One region of the Bacillus sp. FJAT-27231 genome, then DNA from elsewhere that is predicted to be linked to it. Evidence: riboswitches for the same ligand, from Rfam matches in the RefSeq annotation. Region 1 holds a riboswitch; the other holds the start of a gene.
What was found. A riboswitch is a leader RNA that binds a small molecule or an ion and turns the genes downstream of it on or off. The one in region 1 is predicted to bind cyclic di-GMP.
Positions count from the first base shown of each region.

Region 1 (8,031 bases):
CCAATGATCACAGGAATGATCGGTGTGTTATCTCCTTTTACCGTATATCCCATCTTTTCTAAACTGTTTTTTAATTGTTTTATCTTTGACAGCAATAGCCGGCGCTTTTCCTTACTATGCTCGATAATTTCGAAGGCGGCATAAGAGGCAGCACAAATCGAAGGTGGAATGGCCGTTTGAAAAATAAACGTTCTCGCATGATTTAATAAAAAATCAATGAGCACTCTGGAACCAGCAACAAAGCCGCCTTCTGCCCCAACCGCTTTACTTAAAGTACCAATCACTATATCTGGCGAAACATCAAAATATTCGCTCGTTCCTCTGCCGTTTTCCCCTAAAATACCTGTAGCATGAGCATCATCTACGATGACGAATGCATCGTAGCATCTAGCAAGTGACACGATCCGGTCAAGCGGAGCAATCGTCCCATCCATACTGAACACTCCATCTGTTACAATAAAACGCCGGTGATAGGAGTCTGAATTTTTGAGTTTTTCTTCAAGATCCTTCATGTCAACATGGTTATAAATGATCGTGTCCGCTCTCGATAGTCGGCACCCGTCAATAATACTGGCATGATTTAATTGATCACTAAAAACAACATCTCCTTTTTCCGGCAAGGAAGACAGTACACCAACATTCGCTAAATAACCGCTTGAGAATAAAAGGGCGGCCTCTGTCTGTTTAAAGGCTGCTATTTTGTTTTCAAGTTTTTGATGCCACTCCGTATGGCCCGTCGTAAGTCTTGAACCGCTGCTTCCTACACCAAACTCATGCAAAATGGTTTCTGCTGCATACACTAAGCGTTCATCGTTTGCCAGCCCTAAATAATTATTCGATGAAAAAACAAGCTGTTTTCTGCCGTTAATTACTGCTTTAGAGCAAGGAGCTGAATGCATCGTTTTTAATTGCCGATGCAACCCCGATTCTTTTGTTTTATCTAATCGGCCGTTTAACCACTCATCCAGCTTCATATTCGCCACCTCTTTTGCCCTCCCAATGAATAAATACTGGCTGCTTCTCTAAATAGTAAAGATAGTGATCCCATTCTCTTGAAGCATCTACAAAAAAGATACGGCAGCCTTGTTCATCCCCATATTCTTTTAATTTGTTAATGCGCTGGTAGCCCATCTCTTTACTGGCTACATAACCAGTGATATACTCTGGATCATCCGACCAACATAATTCGGCTACGGTCGCTGGATGGGCACTTACCTTTGAAGCCAGGATAAGAGCCTCTTTTATTCGAGATTGATTAGGAAGCCCATAATGAGCGGCCCATTTTTCAAAATTATCATTTAACCAATCCATTCGAGAAACCCGTACACCCTTACTTCCTCTATCATCCACCCGTTCACCTGAATGGACATCCACTAACATAGCCCCTCTCATATTTGAATAATCCGCTAAGTAACGATAGGCCTTTTCAATCACTTTCCTCTGAATACCCGCCTTTGCTAACAGCTCCTGAGACAATTCCTGTCCCCTGTCTGCCGACTCTACTTCATGCGTTTTAATTGTAAGTGGAGGAATACACTCAATAGGTTCAGTAATCGCCTCAAACTGAATCTGCATAAAATCGGGATTCCCTCGCGAATGAATTAAAGCCTTATCCAATAAAGCGTTTACAGCTTGTTTTATATTATTGTAGGTGGAAAGCAGCTCTCCTCCAGAGATGTGCTTTCCGTCGCCTTCATGGGTTTCATTCCTAGCCGCTCTCATTCTCACGCTATAATATCTTTCCTGCTGCATACGTCTATCTCCTATCCTTGTCGTTTGTTCATGTAATCCCCCTGCTTCTACGAATTACACTTTTGTAAACTTTATTTTATAAAAGGTTAACAATTAACCATTAAAAATGTCAATGTAATTTATTTACCCTTTTACTTCTTGTGAATATTTTTCAGCCTGCAGCAAACACTATATGTTAAGGAGTGGTAAGGATGAAAAGACAGACAAAGGATAAAAAAATTGGTCAAAAAGCTGATTCAATGAATGCAATGGACCAAGGGCTAAATTTAATTATGCAAACCATTAATAACGCAACCGGAATTGATAAGGGCAATGATGGCAAGATCAATAAAAAGTAATTAAAACGCCTGTTTTTTGGCGTTTTCTATTCGGATGAAAGGGCATGGCTATTTCCCCTCCCTTATATAGGTCTGTTTACTCCCTCTAACTTGTCTTCACTCTAAATCGAATGGTAATATAGACTTAATTACCTAGGTAGTAAAGGAGGACTTCGGATGATTTCTGACTCTGAATTGGTTATATTCATGAAGGAGCTAGGTAAGTTAATAGATGAGTACTATGGCTGTCCAAAAGAGTCCATTAGGAAAGAAATTCATCAAGATATTTTGCTGTTATGCTCTGTCATTAGCAGCGAAAATGGTGAGCACCACCCATAATCGTTTTCTTAAACACCTTTTAATCCGTTACTGGTTCTTTAGAAGGTGTCACTTTCGTCGTTCCTTATTATTCAGGTAAAAAATAAAAAATTTTACTTATTACAAAATAGAACGAAAGCCTAATTTATAGCTCCCTCTTCCGACCCAATGCCATTCATTTTTCAGTTATTCACAGCACATAGTTCTCCACGCTAAGTTAGTTTCAGTTTTTATAAGGAATTGAGAAAACAGAAATCAATCATTTTTGCTCTATATAAATGATCCCAAACATGATTAGCAATACATACTTCGTTGAAAAGGCTATTCGGAATAAAGATTGCTTTTTAATTCTTTTCATTTTGCGTAAAGCTGCAGCCAAGCTCTTTTATGTAGGAAGAAGAAAATCGATAGACTGGGCTTCTTCCCCTATTCCGTAACACCGATTTTCATTAGCATGTAAAGATATAAATCCCGGCTGTATACCGCCGAAGTTTGTAAGAATAAATAAACCGAGAAGTTTATATACAATACTTCTCGGTTTATTTATTAATTAATCTTATTTTTATCTATGTTGGGAACCATTCCATCACCACATTGGCATGTAAGGCCGAACCGTATTTGAACATTTCTTCCTGTTGATGCATACGAGGATTGTGAACAGGCGGCTCTCCCTCTTTGCCAATGCCTAACCTAATACAACTAAGGCAGAAGGAACTGCTTGAGAATTCTGATCCGCCTAATGCCCCAGATCGCTACCTTTTTATATAACCTAATGATAATGTATTCTTTTCCTTAATAAGGATTATTGGAAAATAGGCAATACAGGTTAACTGAAAACCGATAGATATGACTATTTAAAGAAAGGCTCATTAAAACTAAGGCTGCTAATCGTTTAGAATTAGGTTTGTCAATATTTGAATTTTTCACACATTGAAATTTGATATTATTATAAGTTCTCTCTGTTTTCTCGGGAAGGTCCTCCCCTATCTGCCGGAAAACAGAAAGAGGCACCTCTTCTAAGAGTGATGCCTCTTTCTGTTTTGGTTTTATGCCAGACAGCTAGCTTTAATGACTTGTTTTTAGATTGATTGTTTATGTGTTTCGAGGTGTAGTGTTTATTGAATCATTAACTATTGGCTAGTTTTTTTAGCCTTTCTTCAGCAGCGTCTACATTTGCAGGTACTCCAGTCAAAATATTGAGCATCAAATTCTTTTTAGCCATTTTCTTTAACGTATAAAACACATGAGGTTTATATTTTTTTAATAGCGTCATAATTTCATTAGCTGGCAAAGGCACTTTCGATTGTATTTTTAATAAGGATCGTAAGTAAGCTACAAAATCATAAGCAGCTTCGGTATTATCTGGACACCTCTTTAATAACTCATAAAATTGTTGAATGCTTTTGCTTAGTTCTTTGTTCTCTTCCATCAAGTTTGGTCCCTACCTTCAATCGTGTAATTACCCAAATAAGGAAGCCTATTCCTACTTGGCAGCCCGGCTGTCATTGTTCAGAGCTTGTGAACCTTAGACCCGTGGCTTTGCGTCCTTACCTTTCGATAAGTTTGCCTTTATCATTAAAAATAATTTAGTATTATTATATACAAAATAATAATACTGTAAGAATTATATCAATAAAATCATTCAGGTCAATCATTTGTCTATCCGTGTATATTGCCTCTTTCTTCTGCTAAATAAATCCGCCCGCTGAAACAAGCACCTCTATCAACAGAAAGACATTTAGTTAGGCTGCTGCAAGCTTAAAAAGCCAGCACATCGTAACGTACTGGCTGCCATTGTATATACCCACGTCTTTCCTTCGGCTGCTTTATGAAATTTTTAATTCAGCTTTGTATTTTTTTCCTTTCTCAGTGCCGTTTTTATAAAAAGCTGGCAATTTATATTGATTATTTAATTCATTTCCAATAAGCCTTTTAGTTTTTGCTCGGCCGCTTCAAAATCGGTCGATAGCGCGGTTAAAAATCCGAGCATGTCATTCTACTTTGCCATTCCTCTTAAAGAAAAAAACACCGCTGGTTTATGTATTTTAAGGACTGTCATAACCTCTGTTGTTGGCAAAGGAAGTGGTGATTTTATCCTAAGGAATGATCGTAAAAAAACAACAAAATCAAACGCTGAATCAGGAGTATCTGGATAAGCCTCCATTAAAGTGTAAAATTTTTGAATATTTTCTTTTAATTCTTCTTGCATAACTAGCCCCCTACTTTTAAACGTATTGTCACCAAATAGGGTACTAATTTTCCTATTTGGCAGCCCGGCTATCATAATTTAACCAATCTTAGACCCGTGGCTTTGCGTCCTTACCTTTCGATAAGTTTGCCTTTATCATTAGGTTGACGTTCTATCATCGCAAACAAAATAATGATAATATCATAAGAATCTTATAGGAAAATGATATCAGGGTCAATACTCCCCGTAAGAAAATTATTTTCTAGGTTGTTTTAATCAGCGATCTCGCAAAAAATTATATTCACATAATTATTCCCAAAAGATGATGGCTCTATCATTCAAGCTGTCCCCTGAGAGCACAAAATAACAGGATGAAAACAAAGCAATGATTATAATTAGATTAAGGAGTTGAAGGCTATGGCATTAGTAGAATCCTTGCAAAAGGCAATTGATTATATGGAAGAACACTTAACAGACAAAATCACCATAGAAGAGATTGCCAAACAGGCGAATATTTCTCCTTTTCACTTTCAGCGTACGTTCATGATTTTGACTGATATGTCCGTTGGTGAATATTTGCGTCGCCGCCGCTTAACATTAGCAGCCCAAGAATTGTCTAATACTAGCATTAAAATAATCGACCTTGCCTTGAAGTATGGCTATGACACTCCGGAATCTTTCTCAAAAGCTTTTCGTAAGCAGCACGGTATAGCACCGAGTGAAGTTCGGAAAGAAGTCGGAAAGCTGCGATCTTATAACCGTCTTGCAATTCAAGTGAATTTGAAAGGAGCAGAACCAATGAACTATCGTATCGTCACACGAGATGCTTTCAAAGCAGTAGGAATGAAACGCCTATTTGCCAATAACACCGAGAACGTCGGAATTCCCGGCATACCGGAATTTTGGGAGGAGATGAATAGAAATGGAACTTCTGACCGCTTGCTGCAATTAAACAATGGAGACATTAAAGGGTTGTTAGGAATTTGTTCGAACTTTAATGAAAAAGAAAATACAACGGACTATTGGATTGCTGTGGAATGCAACGCGGAAGACCTATCGGCTGAATGGCCAGCTATTCATTTCCCAGCAGCTAAGTGGGTTGTTTTTGAAGTAGAAGGACCAGTCCCCAGTGCTATTATAGAAACTTGGAAACAAATTTATTCGGAATGGTTCCCTTCTAATGGATATGAACCAGCTGAAGCTGCTTCATTCGAAGCTTATATAGACCCTTATCCGTATCGTTCAAATTCTTATAATGAAATTTGGGTCCCGATTAAATAAGAAAAGATTCTATACTATTGGCCATTTTTTCATCCGCTTAAAGGGAAACGCCAGCTTCCTGGTGTTTCCCTTATTTAAATACTTGATCAATTTTGTTTCTATCATCATCTAATATCCAGCCATTGTACCTTTTATAAATTCCCTTAATCGTTTCAGGCGAGGCGGCTACTACATCACAGCCCCGACCATCACATATATGAAAAATTGTCTGTTTATCCCTATTTATGAAATAGACTCAGCGAAAAATACTTGGCCGTATCCCTAGATCGTGTTTGCAAATTGCTTTTAACATCGAAATGTATCTAAGCTGGGATGTTTTGCATGGTAAAGTAAATCAATGAGTTCTAAACCTTCTATCTTCATCGTCATCCGGGAAAATATAAGGGATTACATAATGATGTAACTTATACAAAGAAGATCTCTCCTTTACATACTGAGAAAAGGTCTTTAATTTATGTTTGAAAGCATGACTATCCGCAAAATCGTTAACATTTACTACCACGTAAATAGAATCGTCAGGTACACGCAAAGACTCAAATAAACGAGCCGCTCTTTCATAGACTCCTTGTAAATAAGAACAATTTTCGTCTACTTCACTTCGTCAGAGTCATAGTCCTCACCTAACTCAAAACGAATGCCAATTCTCCCAGTTTTAAAATAAAGGCGGCCGAAGTGCTAAATGAGGAAAGGCTTTGTGCATATAATCGTCTAATTTCATCCTTAGCCCTCACTAGTAAAAGAGAAAGGCTATCGATGATAGCCTTTCTCTTCCCTTTAGGAAACACCGTTAATTTACTTTTACATTATCCATCGAACATATTACAATTTTGATTCTTCCTCTCTAAAGAAAGGGGAACCGATAAAAGTTCCCCCGAAAGAAAACCCTAACGCTGAAAATAAAAAGGTATAAGATTGATTCTTCGCCGGCCAGAAAAAATAATTAAGCATATAGCTTATGGCACTAAGTAAAAGGAACAAACTTATAAACTTAAATAGTCTTCTCCTAATCTCAATCTTATTTAACTTTCTTAGATTTATCAGCATTCTTACCAAGAGATATACTGCCATAATAAAAAGATAAATAAGATAGCCTGCTATAAATTTAAATGCATACGGTCCATCAAAACCTTTGTATGCCATAAGCAATAAGAGAATAGAACTAAGAATAAAACCTGAACATAAAATAAAGTTCAGCAAGCAATATTTCTTTTTCATACTATACCACCTTGGACAAACTTCTCAATAAGAATTGCACGGTTCAATTTCTGCCAATTATACGTGCCCCTTGCCATTAAAACACAAACCAGCTCATAGTCAATCCCTTAACATCCCGAAGTAAATCCATATTGTAAGTGGACATATCTATAAGGAGAGCTTTTTTATTCTATATTCAGCTATAAGTTCTTTTACTAGACATGATGGAACTGCTCTTTTAAAGTTCATTTCACTTTTTGGGGTGGTTATTTAATTTTTCTACTGTCATAAAATAATTTTATAGATGCTCCATCTTTGTGATCGATCTCTTATCTAAGTTCTTAAGTGGACGCTCAAATGTTTTGCCGCCACATAAAAATATTTCCAACCTCTTCATTATCTGTTACCATTTAACTAAAAATGTTATAGGAAGAAGGGATTATTCATTTGGAGAAAAAACGACTAGATTTTATCGATCAATTAAAAATCGCCCTGATCATGCTAGTAATCGTCCATCATGCCGGGCAAGCATATGGGCCAGGCGGCTGGTGGTACTTTCAATCAGCTGAGTCGATTCCGTGGCTGGGACGATTTTTCACTGTCAATGCAGCCTTTTTTATGAGCTTGTTTTTCTTTTTATCCGCCTATTTTGTACCAGCTTCGTTTGCCAGAAAAGGACCACGCCGTTTTTTAATTGAACGTTTTAAGCGGATTGGCATTCCTTTATTGTTAGGCTTTTTTATCATGATGCCGGTTTTAATGTACGTGTATTACATACATTTTCGCGGTTACGAGCCGATTTCTTTCTTTACTTATTACAGTCAGATCTTTTTTGGTTTTGGGGAAAAGCCTGCACATTGGACCGGGCCATCATGGCCAGATATGCAGTTTGGGCATTTGTGGTTTTTAGAGCATCTGCTTGTCTATACTCTACTGTTCGTATGGTGGAGGAAGCTAGTGCCAATGCCGAGAGAAAAACAG
Region 1 is NZ_LFZU01000001.1:2,472,302-2,480,332, forward strand. It holds gene bioF (8-amino-7-oxononanoate synthase) at 1-974, opposite strand, end outside; gene bioW (6-carboxyhexanoate--CoA ligase) at 961-1,752, opposite strand; gene AC623_RS21770 (hypothetical protein) at 1,944-2,090, shown strand; gene AC623_RS21500 (hypothetical protein) at 2,247-2,408, shown strand; gene AC623_RS11760 (hypothetical protein) at 3,514-3,816, opposite strand; cyclic di-GMP riboswitch class I at 3,874-3,965, opposite strand; gene AC623_RS11765 (hypothetical protein) at 4,384-4,596, opposite strand; cyclic di-GMP riboswitch class I at 4,652-4,737, opposite strand; gene AC623_RS11770 (AraC family transcriptional regulator) at 4,993-5,856, shown strand; partial or broken gene AC623_RS21075 (DUF3885 domain-containing protein) at 5,927-6,574, opposite strand; gene AC623_RS11775 (hypothetical protein) at 6,676-7,071, opposite strand; gene AC623_RS11780 (acyltransferase family protein) at 7,498-8,031, shown strand, end outside.

Region 2 (8,031 bases), 1.5 Mb from region 1:
GAAGATGTAAAGTTAACACCTAGTGAAGAAAAAATTTGTGATTTGTTACAATTAGGACTCACTAATCAGGAGATGGCTGATCATTTATTTGTCAGCTTACACACTATAAAAAAGCATTTGCAGAATATCTATAAAAAGTTAGGTGTGACGAATAGAACTAGCTTGTTATCACGAATGATACAAAAAAATGGATAAGCCGCTTCTTCTGCAATGAGAAAGCATCAGCCATTACGATAAACGCCAGCTCTTAAATCGTTCTCCACGCTAGTACATTGACCAACTACACATTTCGAGAGTATTATAATAGGCTGGGCCATCTAAATCTTCGCATTTAGATGGCCCAGCCTTTGTCTTCTCTTATGTGATAGTTATTTTTGCGTTAGCCGTTCAATCACTTAATGCTTTCAAGAGCCTGATAAACACAACTTAGAATCACACTTTAAATCTCGTAATCAACTGCTGCAGCTCTTCTGATATCTTCGCTAGAGTAGCGGAAGCTGTGGAAATCTCGTCCATCGACACTAGCTGTTCTTTTGTCGCAATGGATACACTTTCATTGCTTGCGGCTGATTCTTCTGCTACATCTTTTACGATATTCATAGAAGTGGCTACTTGTACGGTGCCTGAAGATAATTCGTTAATGGCACTAGCCACATCTTTGATTTGGGTTACAACTTCATGAATAGAGCGTTCAATTTTCTCAAAGGAGTCTCCGGCTTCTTGTACGACAGTCAGACCGGCCTCCACTTCTGTTGCCGCTGACTTCATGGATTGCAGCGTCTGGCCTGTATTGTTCTGAATGACTTCAATTAAATTTGTGATTTGTTCGGCTGAGGCTGCCGATTGTTCGGCAAGTTTTCTCACCTCATCAGCTACTACAGCAAAGCCTTTCCCCGCTTCTCCTGCTCTTGCTGCCTCAATGGCGGCATTTAATGCCAGCAGATTGGTTTGCGCCGCAATCGCTGTAATAACCTCGTTAATTCTTCCAATTTCACTTGAACTTTCACTAAGTCCCCTTATAGAGATTCCTAAGCCTGTCACATTTTCGTTTATGGAATTCATCTGCTTTACGACTTTTTCAATAGACTGCTTTCCTTCAGATGACATATCAGACGTTTGGGCTACCTTTTGGGATGCCTGCTCCGCGTTTAAAGTGATTTTTTCAGCATAGCCTGCCATCTCATTGATAATTTTGGTGCTTTCCCCGACGCTCTGTAATTGCCGGCTTGAGCCTTTAGCTAATTCTTGGATGTTAATGGAAACACTTTCCCCCGCTCGGCTGCTTTGCTCGGCACTAGCACTTAACTCCTCAGAAGAAGCGGCAACGAGCTCAGAGGTTTCGCTAACTGTTTTGATAATTTGTTTTAAACCATTAATCATGTTATTAAAAGAGGAAACAAGCTGCCCAATTTCGTCCTTAGAACGATAGCTTCCTGCAATTGTAAAGTCGCCATCTTCAGCTCGGGACATTAAAGATTGGATTTGTCTGATTGGGTTCACAATGCTTCGTGTTATCACGAGTCCAATTAAAATGGAAATAGCGATTCCTGCTAAACTAACTGTTATTAAAATGGATGTAGCTGTCTTTAATTTCTCATTGTTTCTCTCTTTAATTTTGTTCGCTAACTGTTCATTATACTCTTGCAAATCATTGATCGCCTTGTTAATTTGCGTGCGTTTTTCAGCTGCCGATTGAACATAAAGGGCGTATGCCTCATCCTTTTTATTTTGTTTAGCCAAATCGAGCACTTGTTGTCTCACTTCCGAGAACTGAAGTAACGTTGTTTGAAAAACTTCTAATGTCTTCTCTTCTTCGGAAGATAAGTTTGTTTTTTTATACTTCTTCATGTTCTCATTATTTTCTTTTATCGCATCACTAATATTCGTCATTAACTCATTGTATCTAGCCGAATCTTTAGTAATTAATGCCTCTAACGTAAAAGAATCAATCGCACGGTTATTAGTATTAATCCGTCCAAGCCAATCGATTGGTTGTACATTTTCCTTATACATGGTTTCTGATCCAGAAGCCATGTCTCTCATATTCTTGTACCCCACCATACCAACAGCGCTTCCCATCACTGCAAAAAGAATAATTAGCATTAACAGCTTTTGAGCTATTTTCAAATTATTTAAAATCATCATTTTATTCCCTCTTTTGCGAAGTTTTTATTAAGTTATATCGGACGTTTAACCCAGATTATGTAGTACTTATTTCACTTAACAAAAAATTTTTTCTCACACCACAAACTTAGTAAAGAAAGAAAAAGCAAACAAAAAACGCGACTAAAAAAGTCGCGTTTCATATTTTATGGTTTCAATGCCATCCAGCCGTGTAAGGAATGGATGGAAAAGCCATTAAAGCTAGAAAGTTGCTCATAATAAGAGCTAGTGCTATTTAATTGCTCCCACATATAGCTTTCTCCTTCTTCATAGAAAGAGACAAAATTTGCTTCCGCGGAAGGAGTTGTTTCCACTCCGATCGATACCTTTTTATGTTTCAATGCAGCGTCGTTCATTTCGTTGCGTACGAGCTCAATAATACCGTTCGCTCCAATGGCAGTGTCGCGATAAGCCATGATCGTAATGGCATCTGTATTGGAAATGACCCATTCTGATAGCTTTCCTTTTCCTAAAGTATTGCTATAAGACTGTCCATCAAACCAGAACGGAATGTCTACTGCAAGAGGCAAACCTAAGCGCTGAGAAGACTGCCGAGCTTCTAATAAAAGTGTTTGATACGCTAAAACTGTTTTCTTATACTGACTGTTCCAGTCTGCATATAAATAAGGTTCCACGTCTAAATGGATGCCTGTAAACTGTTCTTCCGGTAATGCCTTTGATTGATAATTTGTTACCCATGAGAAAAAGCTGCGCTGCTGGGAAAGTCCCTGGCTCGATACCCAAGATGGAGCGCCATCTAATGCATGTACTTGTATGCCCTTCAGCCGTGCTTGTTTAATAAACTCTTTGTAACGATCCATTGAAATACTGCCATTAATTTGCAAATACACTTGGCTAACTTGATGTTCTTGCATGAAAGTAAGCAATTGATCTTTATTTGTGACAATTTGTTGCGTATCCCATAACCATGTGGAACGAGGCCCGCTTCCTTCACTTGCCGCCGCTCTCTCATTCACCATTAGGAATGCCATTAATAACACAACCATTAGCAAAAACAACTTTCTTACTTTGCCCATCCTCTTTTCCTCCTCATGATTGAATGGCCATTGCTCTTCAATTACGAGGAGAATGGCAGCCCGGCGGCCATACAGTCTTCACTGCTTAGGTCCGTAGCTTTGCGCCCCTGGCTTTCACCAAGTTTGCCTTTTACTCTTTTTTTATCGGAGGAAACGCAGCAATTGTTTAAACATTTTATAAAAAAAATAGCTAGAATGAATTGTGTCTTTTTAAATAAGACCTGTCTCAATAGAAGGCTGTTGTTGATAAGGAGCCTCATCCTTCTTTTTCACACTTTGATCCGTTCCTATTTGGCGTTCTACCTCATGGAAAATATCTTCTAGTGAAGTGACGACTCCTTTGTCGTCCTTATGCATCACATGTTTCGGTTCAAAATGAATAGGCGATTCGATACCCGCAGCAGCAGAAAGGCGGAACAGCCCTCGTCGAAGCGTGATTAAATAATTCGCTGTCCGGTACTTCTTTTCATCAATAACGAGTGCTTTTTGCAAATCAGGGTCAGTCGTCGCCACTCCTACCGGGCAAATATTGGATTGGCATTTCAATGTCTGAATACATCCGACCGTAATCATAAACCCACGTGCAATATTAACAAGGTCTGCTCCCATCGCCAGAGCAATCGCGATCCTATCGGGGGTAAACAGCTTGCCGGAAGCGATAATTTTTACCCGTTCACGCACTCCGTATTTCTGAAGAGTCGCTACAAGAATAGGCAAAGCCGATTTAATCGGCAATCCAACACTGTCAATTAGCTCTTGGTAAGAAGCTCCTGTTCCGCCTTCTCCCCCGTCCACCGTAATAAAGTCAGGGCCTTTTCCAGTTTCCTTCATATACTTAGCCAACTCTTCTACACTATCATTGCTGCCGACTACGATTTTCATCCCGACTGGCTTTCCAGTCTGATTGCGAATTTTCTCCATAAACTCACATATGGCCGGTACATCACTAAAATCTCGAAAGCGATTAGGGCTGTCAATAGATTTATATGGCTCCACTTTTCGTATCGCCGCGATTTCTGGAGTTACCTTTTCCGCATCAATGTGCCCGCCGCGTGCCTTAGCACCTTGAGCCAGCTTAATTTCAAATGCTTTTATTTGGGGGATTTCGCTTTTTCGTTTTAATTCTTCCCAATCGACGTTGCCTTGCTTATCACGAATCCCAAATAAGCCCGGACCGATCTGCATAATAATATCGACGCCGCCTTTTAAATGATAAGGAGACAATCCACCCTCTCCTGTATTCATCCACGATCCCTTTGCCAAGGCCAATCCTTCTGATAAGGCTGTAATAGCCCGATCGCCTAGCGAACCGTAGCTCATTGCTGACATGCCAATCAATCCTTTAACAATGAAAGGCTGCTCTGCAGTAGGTCCGATCACTACTGCGTCTTCATCATGCAATAAATAAGCGAGCGCTTCATTGTCTTCCCGTTTTTCCTCTCTTTGCATGAAAAGAGGATCTTTTAATAAAATATATCTTTGCGTTAATACCTTTGCCTCCTTATCCATTTTCAGTTCCTCTGTTAACTTCGGAAACATGTCATTCCGTATAAAAAAACCTTCCTCTTCAAAATCGCGCTTTGATCCAAACCCAACAACATCACGGCTATATTTAGCACTTTTAACGATATGTTCGTAATCCTCTCTAGAAAAAGGCCGTCCTTCAGTGTCACTGTTGAACCAATATTGCCGCATCTCCGGTCCGATCTTTTCAAGGAAATAACGGACTCGCCCAAGCAGCGGGTAATTTCTTAGAATCGAATGGCTTTTCTGATTGCGGTCAAATAAAACCATATAAACTAGAAAAGCAACAAGGATAATGAAAACAATGGCCAACACAACAGCGCCCATAATAATCAAAAAATCTGCAACGTTCATGATTACCCCTCCAAGTCATACAATTCAACTTCTCTTAATTTGTACGTAGATAAAAGAATGTATGCAATGAAGAGAGTTGAGACGGAAGCACATCAGTTTAATAAATAAAAAGAGCTTCCGAAAAGTGTATCATCCTACACTTTTTTCGAAAGCTCTTTTAGTTACTCGTGACTATTTCGCACTAACAGTGTGCTTATTTAAAAACGCAGAACCCGCAATACCCGGCTCAGTCATTTCAAAAGGATTTAAAATAAGATCTATTTCTTCCTCTGTTAAAACTCCTTGCTGCAAGCACAGTTCACGAACTGACTTACCGCTTGCGATCGCCTCTTTCGCGATTTGAGCAGCCGCCTCATATCCAATATGAGGATTAACCGCTGTAATGATTCCTACGCTTTTTTCTACATACTCTTCCATGCGGTCTACGTTCGCTTCAATGCCAGAAAGACAACGCTCTGTAAAAGTGCGGAATCCATTATTCATGATATTGATAGATTGAAGTAAATTAAACACTAATACAGGCTCCATCACGTTCAACTCAAACTGCCCTGCTTCAGAAGCTAAACAAATCGTATGGTCATTTCCGATTACTTGAAAAGCAATTTGGTTGATCACTTCTGCCATGACCGGATTGACTTTTCCGGGCATGATGGATGAGCCAGGCTGGCGTGCCGGCAAGCTAATTTCAGCAAGCCCTGCGCGCGGACCGGAAGCCATTAACCGGAGATCATTAGCGATCTTAGACATATTAATCATACAAATTTTTAAAGCCGCAGACACTTCAGTGTACGCATCTGTGTTCTGAGTCGCGTCAACGAGGTGGCTCGCACTCACTAGAGGAAACCCGCTTAATGCAGCTAAATGGTTAGTTGCACTCTTAATATAGGCCGGATCAGCATTCAATCCTGTTCCGACAGCTGTTGCTCCGATATTAACTTCGTACAAATGAGTACGTGATCGCTGAATTCGCTCCATGTCGCGCTCTACGACATTGCTATACGCAGCAAATTCCTGGCCTAGACGGATCGGAACAGCATCCTGAAGGTGAGTACGGCCCATCTTAATTACATGGTCAAACTCCGCCGCTTTTTCCTTAAAGACTTTGTGCATCTCGTTCATCGTCGTAAGCAAGCTTTCTAGCGATGCGAGTACAGCAATGTGAATAGCAGTAGGAAAAGCATCATTCGTAGACTGTGACATATTCACATGATTATTAGGGCTTAAATAACGATAATTACCTTTTTCGTGCTCTAATAATTCGAGTGCGCGATTCGCAATTACTTCATTCGCATTCATATTTATTGAAGTACCAGCCCCGCCTTGAATTGGATCGACAATAAACTGGTTATTCCATTTTCCCTCTATTACTTCTTCTGACGCCTGGACAATGGCCTCAGCAAGCTCTTTATGTAAACGGCCAGTCTCCATATTTGCCAATGCCGCTGCTTTTTTCACTATCCCCAACGCTTTGATTAATGACTCATGAATGCGGTAACCAGTAATAGGAAAGTTTTCAGAAGCACGCATTGTTTGGATGCCATAGTATGCATTTGAAGCAATCTCTTTTTCACCTAAAAAATCTTTTTCAATTCTCACTTTATCTTTGACCATTGTAAATCCATTCCTTTCAGAAACATTTCTCTCTGACATGCTGTACCTAGAACAATTCTTATTATCGACTCTAAAAAATGTCTGAAAATCAACTATACATTCTTTACATCATAAACAACCTTCTTTTTTACAGCACTTGATCCAAATCCATTTTTAGGAATTATTCCTAAAATATACTCAATTAAGAATACAACTGGACTGTGTGTAAGTCAATGTTACTAGAAGAATATTTTTTCTGTCACAAAAATTCCTCTCCATATCCAACTATAGCACATTCTCATCTATCTATAGCATTTTTTGAAAATATAAAAAGAAGGAGCTGGCCACTTACAGTTACCTGCTCCCTTTAAAAATAATGTTATCTATTAGCTGCTTCTCTGAATACTTGGGTACCATTCTTCTCCGTCATATTTTTTGATAACTCCCGGTCGATATTCATAAGGCTTTTTAACATCAAGTTTCCCGCTTTTTCAATGTCTTCAGGGAGGCTGATCTCTTCTGGACAATGACTTTTCCCATTGATGCTTTTTACAAAGATCATCGCTGATTTTGTGACAGCCGCCATGTGGGCAGCGTCGTGAACTGCCATGCTGGCAAAGGTTCTGTATGGCTCCTTCATTTCCTCAGCCGTACGCTGCAAGATACTAACGATTTCTTGATCGAGGTCAATAGGGTCTTGCCGTAAAAAGATTTCTTCCTCGACTTCTACTTGTCTTTTTTGAGCGATGGTTTTCCAGCTCTCTCGGATAAGATCCACGACTTTGTAAATTCGGTCTCCATCTTCCCCTCTCACCTCAAGATTAAATTCAACCTGACCTGGGATAATATTAGTAGCATTAGGAAAAACATTTAATTTGCCGACAGAACCGACTAAATCTGTCTCGTCTTCACGACAATGGCGTTCTACTTCGAGAATGATTTCAGCAGCAGCGGCTAACGCATCCTGACGATGTTCCATCATCGTTGTCCCTGAATGATTCGCCTGCCCACTTACTCGGACGGTACTACGGTACATACCGACAAATTTATTAATAACCGCTACTGAAAGATTGCGGCTCTCTAACCGCTTCCCTTGTTCAATATGAAGCTCAATAAACGCCTTTTTCTCTTCTGCCATTTGGCCCATCGCCGGAAATTTCTCTAAACCGCCGCCGACTTTTTCTAATTCTGTTTTAATAAGATTTCCTTTGGAATCATGAACGGTCTCCAACATTTCTGCTGGTAATTTGCCGGCGAATGACCGGCTCCCGAATGTAGATAAATTGAAGTCATTCGATTCTTCAGCTGTAAAGGAAACAATTTCAAGATCATGGTCTAGCATAATATCATGTTCTATTAATGT
Region 2 is NZ_LFZU01000001.1:922,949-930,979, reverse strand. It holds gene AC623_RS04425 (helix-turn-helix transcriptional regulator) at 1-195, shown strand, start outside; gene AC623_RS04420 (methyl-accepting chemotaxis protein) at 433-2,142, opposite strand; gene AC623_RS04415 (hypothetical protein) at 2,310-3,200, opposite strand; cyclic di-GMP riboswitch class I at 3,252-3,338, opposite strand; gene AC623_RS04410 (FMN-binding glutamate synthase family protein) at 3,411-5,078, opposite strand; partial or broken gene aspA (aspartate ammonia-lyase) at 5,250-6,696, opposite strand; gene AC623_RS04400 (Zn-dependent hydrolase) at 7,048-8,031, opposite strand, start outside.
Region 2: linked by a shared signal. The riboswitch ahead of AC623_RS04415 (hypothetical protein) and the one ahead of AC623_RS11765 (hypothetical protein) in region 1 are both predicted to bind cyclic di-GMP.